DNA from 3 places in the Lactobacillus sp. B4015 genome. Region 1 is predicted to be linked to each of the others. Evidence: predicted binding sites of a transcription regulator. Region 1 holds the regulator's gene; each other region holds the start of a gene.
What was found. Region 1 encodes HrcA, which represses chaperone genes, less so after heat shock. Its sites were predicted from a motif close to TTAGCACTCNNNNNNNNNGAGTGCTAA; they were not measured.

Region 2: a site for HrcA is predicted at 1,436-1,462, ahead of clpP (ATP-dependent Clp endopeptidase proteolytic subunit ClpP). Genes of this name have one in related genera too.
Region 3: a site for HrcA is predicted at 1,881-1,907, ahead of J3U71_RS05125 (ATP-dependent Clp protease ATP-binding subunit). Genes of this name have one in related genera too.

What each region holds. Positions count from the first base shown of each region.
Region 1 is NZ_JAFNOY010000005.1:35,256-38,545, forward strand. It holds gene grpE (nucleotide exchange factor GrpE) at 11-604, opposite strand; gene hrcA (heat-inducible transcriptional repressor HrcA) at 617-1,666, opposite strand; gene ribF (riboflavin biosynthesis protein RibF) at 1,805-2,737, opposite strand; gene truB (tRNA pseudouridine(55) synthase TruB) at 2,759-3,290, opposite strand, start outside.
Region 2 is NZ_JAFNOY010000004.1:152,357-155,646, forward strand. It holds gene J3U71_RS05410 (class II aldolase/adducin family protein) at 1-411, shown strand, start outside; gene clpP (ATP-dependent Clp endopeptidase proteolytic subunit ClpP) at 819-1,403, opposite strand; gene J3U71_RS05420 (SH3-like domain-containing protein) at 1,576-3,290, shown strand, end outside.
Region 3 is NZ_JAFNOY010000004.1:88,109-91,398, forward strand. It holds gene J3U71_RS05125 (ATP-dependent Clp protease ATP-binding subunit) at 1-1,839, opposite strand, end outside; gene J3U71_RS05130 (hypothetical protein) at 2,008-2,190, shown strand; gene J3U71_RS05135 (phosphocarrier protein HPr) at 2,303-2,569, shown strand; gene ptsP (phosphoenolpyruvate--protein phosphotransferase) at 2,569-3,290, shown strand, end outside.

The sequences.
Region 1 (3,290 bases):
TTCCTTTCAATTATTGTGCAACAACAACCATTGCTGGTCTTAGTGTACGATCTTTATATGAATATCCTTTTTGTAAAACTTGAACAACGTGATCTTTTTGTTCATCATTTTCAGCTTCTATGGTTTGTACTGCTTGATGTAAATTAGGATCAAATTTAGCTCCCTCAGCTTCAATTTCACTGATACCATGATCCTTCATCGCCTTAATCAAAGCATCCAAGGTCATTTGGACACCCTTTTTAAGTTGTTTAGAAGCTTCATCATCTACTTTAGTATTCAAGGCACGTTCAAGGTTATCCATTGCTGGTAGAACATCCTTTGCTAAAGATTGTGATTCATACTTGATTAATTGTGCACGCTCATTATTGTAGCGATTTTGCATATTTTGCATTTCCGCTTGACTACGAAGGAATTTATCCTCCAAGTCTTTCTTTTCTTCTTGAGCTTTGGCTAAATTTTCCGCAAGCTTTTTTTCTGCAGAATTTTGATCTTTGTGCTCGTCAGCCTTAGTATTTACTTTGTTTTTCTCATCTTTTTTAGCCTTTTTTGTTTGACTTTGTTTTTTAGCCAAATCTTTTTCGCTAACATATTTTTCCTTACTCACGGCTAACCTCCTTTATTTAAACCTGCCATAATATTCAAGCAGTTTCTTAGCCAATTCATTTCTAAAATATTCCAAAAGGCCAATAACTTGTGAATATGGCATATTATTTGGACCAAGTAAAGCAATTATGCCCTTGCCATGGGAGCCAACGCTATACTCTGCCGTAAGCAGACTATAATCTCTTAACAAATCATTTGACAATTCAGAACCCAAACTTACACGTACCGGATATTTACCACGTTCTGAATTAATCTTGTCATCAACAAAATTAGAAATCAAATCATTGTGATCAATCAATTCATATAGTGAACGCAAGTTAGAAACATCATCATACGAACTATTATTCAATAAGTTGATTTGACCATCAACATACATCTGCTCACTAGCAGCATCGTTAATAACATCTTCAACTAAATCAATTAGTTCGCTTACATGATTGCTCGTTAGCTTTTTACCTAAAGTCTGATTAAGCAAGGTAGGAGTTATCTCGCTTAAATCTTTTCCTACGAGTTTATCGTTAATCATCCGCACAGCTTTTTCTACTTCATCACCATGTACATTATAAGGTAAGCTGTAAACTTGGCTATGGACGTTACCATCACTGGTTACCAAGATTGCCATAATTTGGCGATTGAATAACGGTACGATTCGAAAGCCAGTAATAGTTAAATCACTATTTTCTGGTCCCTCCGCAAAAGCAGTATAATTAGTCAAGTCAGAAAGAATTTTGGCAGCTTCCTGCACAATCTCGTTGACTTGGTGAAAAGGCTGATCTAATTGACTAACAATTTTCTGGTAAACAGACGAAGGGATTTGAAGAGGTTCAAGCAAATTATCTAAGTAATACCGATAACCTTCAGTAGACGGTACGCGTCCACTGGAAAGGTGTGTTTTCTCAAGTAATCCCTTCTCTTCCAAAGCAGCCATTTCATTACGAATAGTTGCACTCGAAACTTTAATTGGCAACTGATTCATGACCGTCTTAGATCCAACCGGTTCATGCGTTTGCGTAAAATCATTAATAATTGTCTTTAAAATTAATTCTTGACGTTCGGTCAACATAAAAATCGCCCTCACTTTTAGCACTCATACTTATCAGGTGCTAACAATTATTATGATACTAGTTTTTAGCAGAATGTCAAGTCGAGTGCTAAACTTTTTCTGACAAAATGCAGTTTTCTAATTAACCGGAAGAATTTATTAGTTTCTCTGCGCAAAATAAGCCTTTATTTGAGCTTCATCTTGTTTCATCTGCATTTTTAACTCGTTCAAGTTAGCAAACTTAATCTCACCACGTGTATACTTGTACCATTTTATAACCATGTCCTCGTCATAAGCTTCTTCATTAAACCCAAATAAATTAGATTCAATAAAAATCTTCTTATTATCATTAATAGTTACATTATAGCCAACACTGGTCATTGAGTCATACCATTGACCCTTAATTTTAGTTCGGGTTGCATACACGCCAACCTTTGGCACCACTTTGTTAGTATCCCATACTAGATTAGCTGTAGGAAAGCCCAATTTATGTCCATTACGCAGACCATGACCTACTGTCCCAGACATAACATATGGCGCACCCAAAAGTTTTTGTGCTAAGTCCATCTGACCAGCAGTAATTGCCTTTTTAATTTCCGTCGAGCCAATCTTTTGCCCATCATAAGATTGTTTCGGAACATCAATTATTTCAAATCTGCCTCTAGCAAATTTAGGAAAATTTTTCATATTAGCAATATCTTTGGGACCATAAGTATAATCAAAGCCAGCCACTACCGTGTCAGCACCCAGTTTGACGACAATGTTATCAACAAATTCTTGTGCTGTTAACTGGCAAAATTGCTCATTAAAATGCATGACCAATAAATAGTCAACACCAAGTTTTTGCATTTTATAGGCTTTTTCACCTAAATTATCTATATAGGTAACTTGTGAATTTTGGTAAACCTCTTTAGGATGACGGTCAAAGGTCATTACAACCAAGGGCAAGTGCTTGTTGTCTGCCTTTTTTTTGGCAATTTTAATTAACTGTTGGTGTCCGAGATGGACACCATCAAAAAAACCAAGCGCTAAGATAATATTAGTTGGAAATAGCTTTTCGCCGATGGGGTAAGTTAAATGGATAATGTGCACGATAAATAACCTTCATTTCACCTATTCGTTTTGTAACAGCATCAAATCAGGGCGATAAACAGCATCATCCTTTTGATAGATTGCTTTAACGCTATTATTGTACCTTAATGCAACCCTTTTTGCATTCGTTTTCAAAGGAATTGAATTGCCATTTTTTACTTTTAGCCATTGACCATTAGTTAAATCACAAGTTTCATAATCCTTAAAAAAGGCATCAATTGGTTGAATAAAGTTGGTCACTTCATCAGGATGAGCAATAATTTGATCAAGTTTAACCGCTTGATCAATGATAAAACCAGAACTTGCAGTCCGGCGTAATGTTTTCATCACGGCTGGAACCCCGAGCCGGGTGCCTAAGTCATTAACAAGGGATCTTACATAAGTACCTTTACTACATTCAATTTGAAAATCAAATTCTTGAAAACCGGTTTTTGAATCAAATACCGGTTCAGACATAGTATCATAGGCAAAAATTTGCACTTGCCTTTTTGGCCGGTCTACTTCGATACCCTCACGAGCGTATTCATATAGATGCTTACCATTAACCCGGACA
Region 2 (3,290 bases), on a different contig from region 1:
GCAAATAAGGAAATTAGAGTTGTTTATCATTCACATGCACCAAAAAGCATGTTTTGGGCCACTTTAGGACAAGATATGCCTAATTTAACCGAAATCACGTCCTTCAATGTCCCATTAGGTAAAATTAAATGTTTACCATATCGAGAAGCATGTAGCAAAGAACTTGCAGATTTAGTTCATAACGAATTAGTAAAGTTGGGTAAAGACGCAAAAGAGAACATTTTTTTGTTAAACAGTCACGGGGTTTTGATTACTGAAACAGATTTGCATGCTGCGACAGAAGTTTTAGAAACAGTGGAATGGAACGCAGAAATTGCTTACAAACAAACAATTTTTAAAAAGCTTGGAATTATTGATCACTATCACTCTCGCGGTAAGAACACCGATGGTATGACCGAATTAAATAATTAATAACAGATATTTTTAATAGTTTCGTCGTAAAAGTACTTCTTAATAATTAAATAAAAATATAGTTATTAAAGTACTTTTTATAGCAAGTTATGTAAAAAGTAGTTACATTTATAGCTTAAATGACACTAGGTAAAAGAAAAATATTAGTAAGAATCAAGAAGGCAAGAACATTATTACTAACAATAATGAGCTGTTTTTTCAAGATAATGTATAGCTTAAATGATCTTTTTTAGCTGTCCGATTTAAAGTAACTTGCAGGAACTAATTTAGTTAAAATAAATAATTAGTTTTAACTGTATACTTTGATTAAAAGTGTAAAAGAAAGTAAAACTAAAAAGAAGGTAAATCACCATGTAGTGAGTTACCTTCTTTTGTTAAAGTTTAAACTAGTTTTTAAAACTATTGTACTATTTTTTTTGATTAACCATAATTTCGTCAATTAAACCGTAATCTTTTGCTTCTTGTGCAGTCAGGTAATTATCACGTTCGGTATCCTTTTGGATTTTTTCTAGTGGCTGACCAGTTGTTTCGTGTAAAATCTTATTAATCTTTTCACGACTCTTTAAAATTTCATTGGCTGCAATTTGAATATCGGTTTGCTGACCTTGTGCACCGCCCAAAGGCTGATGAATCAAGACAGTTGAGTTTGGTAAAGCAAAGCGCTTACCTTTAGCTCCACTTGTCAAAAGAATTGATGCCATTGATGCGGCCATACCAATAGCAATAGTTGAAACATCTGATTTGATAAAGTTCATGGTATCCATGATTGCCAAACCAGATGTAATTACACCGCCAGGTGAATTAATGTATAATGAAATGTCCTTCGTATTGTCTTGGGCATCAAGGAATAATAATTGTGCAATAATTGAATTGGCCATATCATCATTAATCTCACCACTAAGCATAATAATTCGATCTTTTAACAAGCGTGAGTATATGTCATAAGCACGCTCGCCACGGGCAGTTTGTTCAATAACTGTAGGTACAAGCATTTTTTTACCTCCTGAATTAAAATTCATATCTATTAGCACTCTAATAAGTACAGTGCTAATTAAATCACTTACATCAAACCCTGTCAATGAAAGTGTATTAATTTTGTATTCTAAGTTACAACATTCTTATTATATAATACGAAGAGTAAACTAAATTTTTGGAGGAATAATTTTGAAGCTTATTAAAAAAATAGCAACAATGACGACAGCATTGATAGTCTGCTTACCAGCAACGACTGGATTGTGTGCAACTCCAGTTGCAGCTGATTCCAGTACTACGCAGCAAACACCAACACAAAACAATTCTAATAAGAATTCTGTCTCTGATACAGTTGACAATAATGAAAATAATGGTGAGAGCGCTGACGATGACGACGGCAATGGTAATAACAATACGGATGCAAAAACGCCGACAAATCCGAAAAATCCTAATGATGGGGATAATGGCGACGAAGACAAAGAAAATAAAAAGAAGCCAAAACAGATTATTACTGGCTATGCCATGATGACCAAAGTTGCCGGTAATAAGAATTATAAAGTTTGGCAAGATGTTAAAAATGGTAGGGTTGTCAAAAAAGTCGCTGACGGCATCAATTTCCAATACAATCACATTCAATCTGACCAATTGATTGAAACAAAGAAATACCGCTACTGGCGAATTTATGTTGACGGTCGTAAGGTCGGCTATGTCAATGAAAATTATTTTGCAAGAAATGAAATTGCTGTCCCTAAAACAGTCAGTTTAGTTCTTAATGATGGCTATGAATTTCCTACAAGAGATGCCATTTCCTATGCAACTAACTATATGGGAACAGTTATTGACAATGATAATGTCAAAGTGTCGCGTGATACCATACCATGTGCTACTCCAAAAACTTATAAAGTAAAATATACATATGGTAAGGCTACTGCTACTGTTAAAGTTACTGTCAGAAAGAGTACTAAAGAGGGAATTGCCGACCCAGACGTAACTAACAGTTTACCAGCTCAACCAGGTACTAATGACCATCAAGCATGGAAAACACACTATGGTTCTTCAGTTAATTATGTTAGTCCAACTGAATATTCTCCGGAAACTGAAAAACACACTTTGACAAGCGGTAATTTAACGCTAAAGACTAAATTCTATCAACCAGTTTTACTCAGTGTTAAAGACCCTAGTGATGATAATATTAACCGTGTAGGTCATATCCCAGAAGGCGTTACTGTGTCAAAGGGATGGGCATATACTAGTTTATTAAGCCATACATATTTAAGGTCAGGCCATATTGTAGGTTATGATTTAAATAAACTAACTAGTCCTTATAACGCTCAATACTTACTTGATATGTCACAAAAGGATTTTAACAATTATGTAAAGCACGTTAAAGTTAGTCCTTATATTCCGATTGGTCACGGTCAAGCTATGGGTTCAAGTGACAAATATATCTACGTCTTGAACAATGATAATACCTTGAAGGAGAGCAGTGATTCTGAAGAATTATTACAAATTCGGAAGAGCGACTTGCAAATTAATAAGATTTGGACCATTAAGACTTGGGTTGGTGACCAAGACAATCCACGTTACTTCCATAACGGTGTTGTGATGAATGATTATGAAATGTATACTGTTTATCACGATGTTAAGAATAATCGCTACGAATATTGGCAATTAACTCGTACTGGTGACAACTGGTATCCAAAATTAGTTGGTAAAACAGATGGTAATTTTGTTAATAACAACTCTCCTGTTCAAGGATTTACCTACGATCCTGAACATAAGAACTTCTATCTTGCCTTTAATGATTTAATCTTTAAGATCGGTCGTGACGGCACATTAAAAGATCATTATTCATTTGATACAGGCCGCGAGATTGAAGGAATTTCGGTTAATAACGGGCAATTATA
Region 3 (3,290 bases), on a different contig from region 1:
GAACTGGCTCATTGAATTTCTAGCAGAGTCGGGATGTTCACTAGAATTTTCAGCAGCAAATCCTACACTGGTTTGTTTAATTCCTTGACCAGCATTAGAAGTCATAATAATGATGGTATCCTTAAAGGAAACCGTCCGTCCTTGTGAATCGGTTAAACGGCCATCATCCAGAATTTGCAAGAATAAGTTCATAACTGAAGGATCAGCTTTTTCAATCTCATCTAATAAAATCAGACTGTACGGATTGCGCCGAACTCGTTCAGTTAGTTGACCTGCTTCTTCATAACCAACATAGCCAGGTGCTGATCCAATTAATTTCGAAACTGAGTATGACTCCATATATTCAGACATATCAAAACGAATCATAGCGTCTTCTGAACCAAACATTTGCTTGGCGAGCTGCTTAGCAAGCTCGGTTTTACCCACACCCGTTGGACCAACAAAGAGAAATGAACCGATAGGACGGCCGGACTTGTTAAAGCCAATCCGGTTTCTGCGAATTGCGCGGGCAACCTTATCAACCGCCTTATCCTGACCAATTACGTGTGCTTTTAGGTTTGAAGCAAGATTTTGCAGTTGGCTTTCTTCCTGTTTTTGTAAGTCGCCAACAGGGATACCTGTTTTTTCTTCGACAATCTTGTTCATGATCTTGCTAGTAATAATTGGTGACTTATCAGGATCAACTTTTTGATCTTTCATCTTATTATATTTTTCGATTTGATCACGATAATAAGCAGCTTTTTCGTAGTCCTCATTTTTCAGGGAATCCTGCTTTAATTGTTGTGCCGCATTTATTCGTTCCTTTATTTTATCTTTATCAACATAGGGAATTGTCAAATTCATGCGAGAACCCGCTTCATCAAGTAAATCGATAGCCTTGTCGGGCAAAAATCTGTCTTGAATATAGCGCTCAGACAATTCAGCGGCGGCCTTGATTGCATCATCGGTGTAGTGAACATGGTGATAGTCTTCGTACCGCTTTTGAATACCTTTTAAAATTTGGATAGTTTCTGCAACTGATGGTTCCTTAACATCAACTGGTTGGAATCGACGAGCTAAAGCGGAATCTTTTTCAATTTCGCGGTATTCTTTTAAGGTTGTTGCACCAACAAGCTGTAAGTCACCGCGAGCTAGTGCAGGCTTAATAATATTTCCAGCATCCATTCCGCCTTCAGCATTACCGGCACCAACAATTTCATGAATTTCATCAATAAATAAGATGATATCATCATGATTTTGCAGTTCTTTGATAAGCTGCTGCATGCGCTGTTCAAATTGACCACGTATCCCGGTGCCCTGAACAAGTGAAACAACATTTAGTGAAATGATTCGTTTATCCTGTAATTTGGCTGGCACTGAACCGTCCACAATTTGTTGGGCTAAGCCCTCTACGACAGCAGTCTTACCAACCCCAGCCTCACCAATTAAGACCGGGTTGTTTTTGGTTCTTCTGTTTAAAATTTCAATGACACGCGCAATCTCTTTATCACGACCAATGACGGGATCAATTTTACCTTTTTTTGCCAATGCGGTTAAATCTGTACCATATTGATCGAGCAATGACCGTCCATTTCCACCATTATTTGGATTACCAGGATTACCTGGGTTCATTCCCGGATTGTTAGGGTTGCCATTCATACCGTTATTGCCGTTACTAAAGTTAAATAAATCGTTAAAATCGCCAAAGAAACCATTATTATCATTATTCATATTAATATTTCCTTGTTGTTGAAGTTCTTGATAGCATTGTTGACATAAATTAATTTCGCGGCTTTGCCCATTGACCTTTGCAAAAAGGTGAATTGAGGCAGGTCGCTTTTGACAGTTTTGACAAAGCATTATGTTATACCGCCTTTCTTTTCAATGATTAAATTATATAATTAGCACTCGCAATAATCAAGTGCTAAAACTCAAAACCTTTTCTGTCTACATGGTAAATATGCTAAAATAAGCCTTAGCAAATTTTTTGCTAAGGATGGAATATGTTTTATAGAAACGGTGGTAAATTTGGATTATCAAGAAATTCTGGAGCAGTTGGCAAATGGTGAATTAGATCATTATGAAGTTAAACCTGAAGAAGCCTTTAATTTTCAAGCTGCTTTAAGATCTTTTGGTAAAAGACAGAATATAACTGGCAAAGCCTTGCGAGGAGGCAAAATAGTTTACACTCAATCAAAGTCTGAACTTTAATGATGTAAACTGTTACATTTATATTGTCTAATTCACAAAAAAATGATAGTCTAATACAGGAATAGGTATTTACTACCGGTTTGATTTTTTCAATTCAAAGGAGATATTTATAATGGAAAAACGCGATTTTCATGTTATTGCAGAAACAGGTATTCATGCTCGTCCAGCAACTTTGTTAGTTCAAGCTGCTTCAAAGTTTGGTTCAGACATTAATCTTGAATACAATGGCAAGTCAGTTAACTTGAAGTCAATCATGGGTGTTATGTCACTTGGTGTTGGTAAGAATGCCGATGTTACAATTAGTGCTGATGGCGATGACGAAAAAGACGCAATTGCTGCTATTTCTGAAACAATGAAAAAAGAGGGTTTGGCTGAATAATGACCAGGACATTAAAAGGAATTGCTGCAAGTGATGGTATTGCTGTAGCACCAGCCTACCTCTTGGTTGAACCGGATCTTACGTATACAAAGACAACAATTAGCGATGTTGACAGCGAATTAGCTCGTTACAAAAAAGCAATTGAAGTTTCAACTGCGGAAGTTGAGCAAATTCGCGACAGTGCCAAAAAAAGTTTAGGAGAAGACGAAGCACAAGTCTTTGAAGCACATTTGATGATTTTGAATGACCCTGAATTTACGGGGGCAATTGAGAATGAAATCAAGGAGCAAAAGGTCAATAGCGAAGCTGCGCTAGATGAAACCGCTCAAAAATTCATTACGATTTTTGAAGGAATGACCGATAACGCATATATGCAACAGCGTGCTGCAGACGTTCGCGATGTTTCTAAACGGATTATGGCTCACCTGCTAGGTAAAGAATTGCCAAATCCTGCATCAATTGATCACGAAGTTATCGTTGTTGCACACGACTTAACTCCAAGTGATACTGCGCAGTTAAACAAAAAGTTTGTTAAAGGTTTTGTAACTGATATTGGTGGTCGGACTGCTCACTCAGCAATTATGGCTCGTTCATTGGAGATTCCTGCAGTTGTCGGGACTGATTCAATTACTAAAGATGTTACTAATGGTCAAAACCTAGTTGTTGATGGGTTGAACGGTGACGCTGTAATTGAACCAACTGATGAACAGGTTGCTGATTA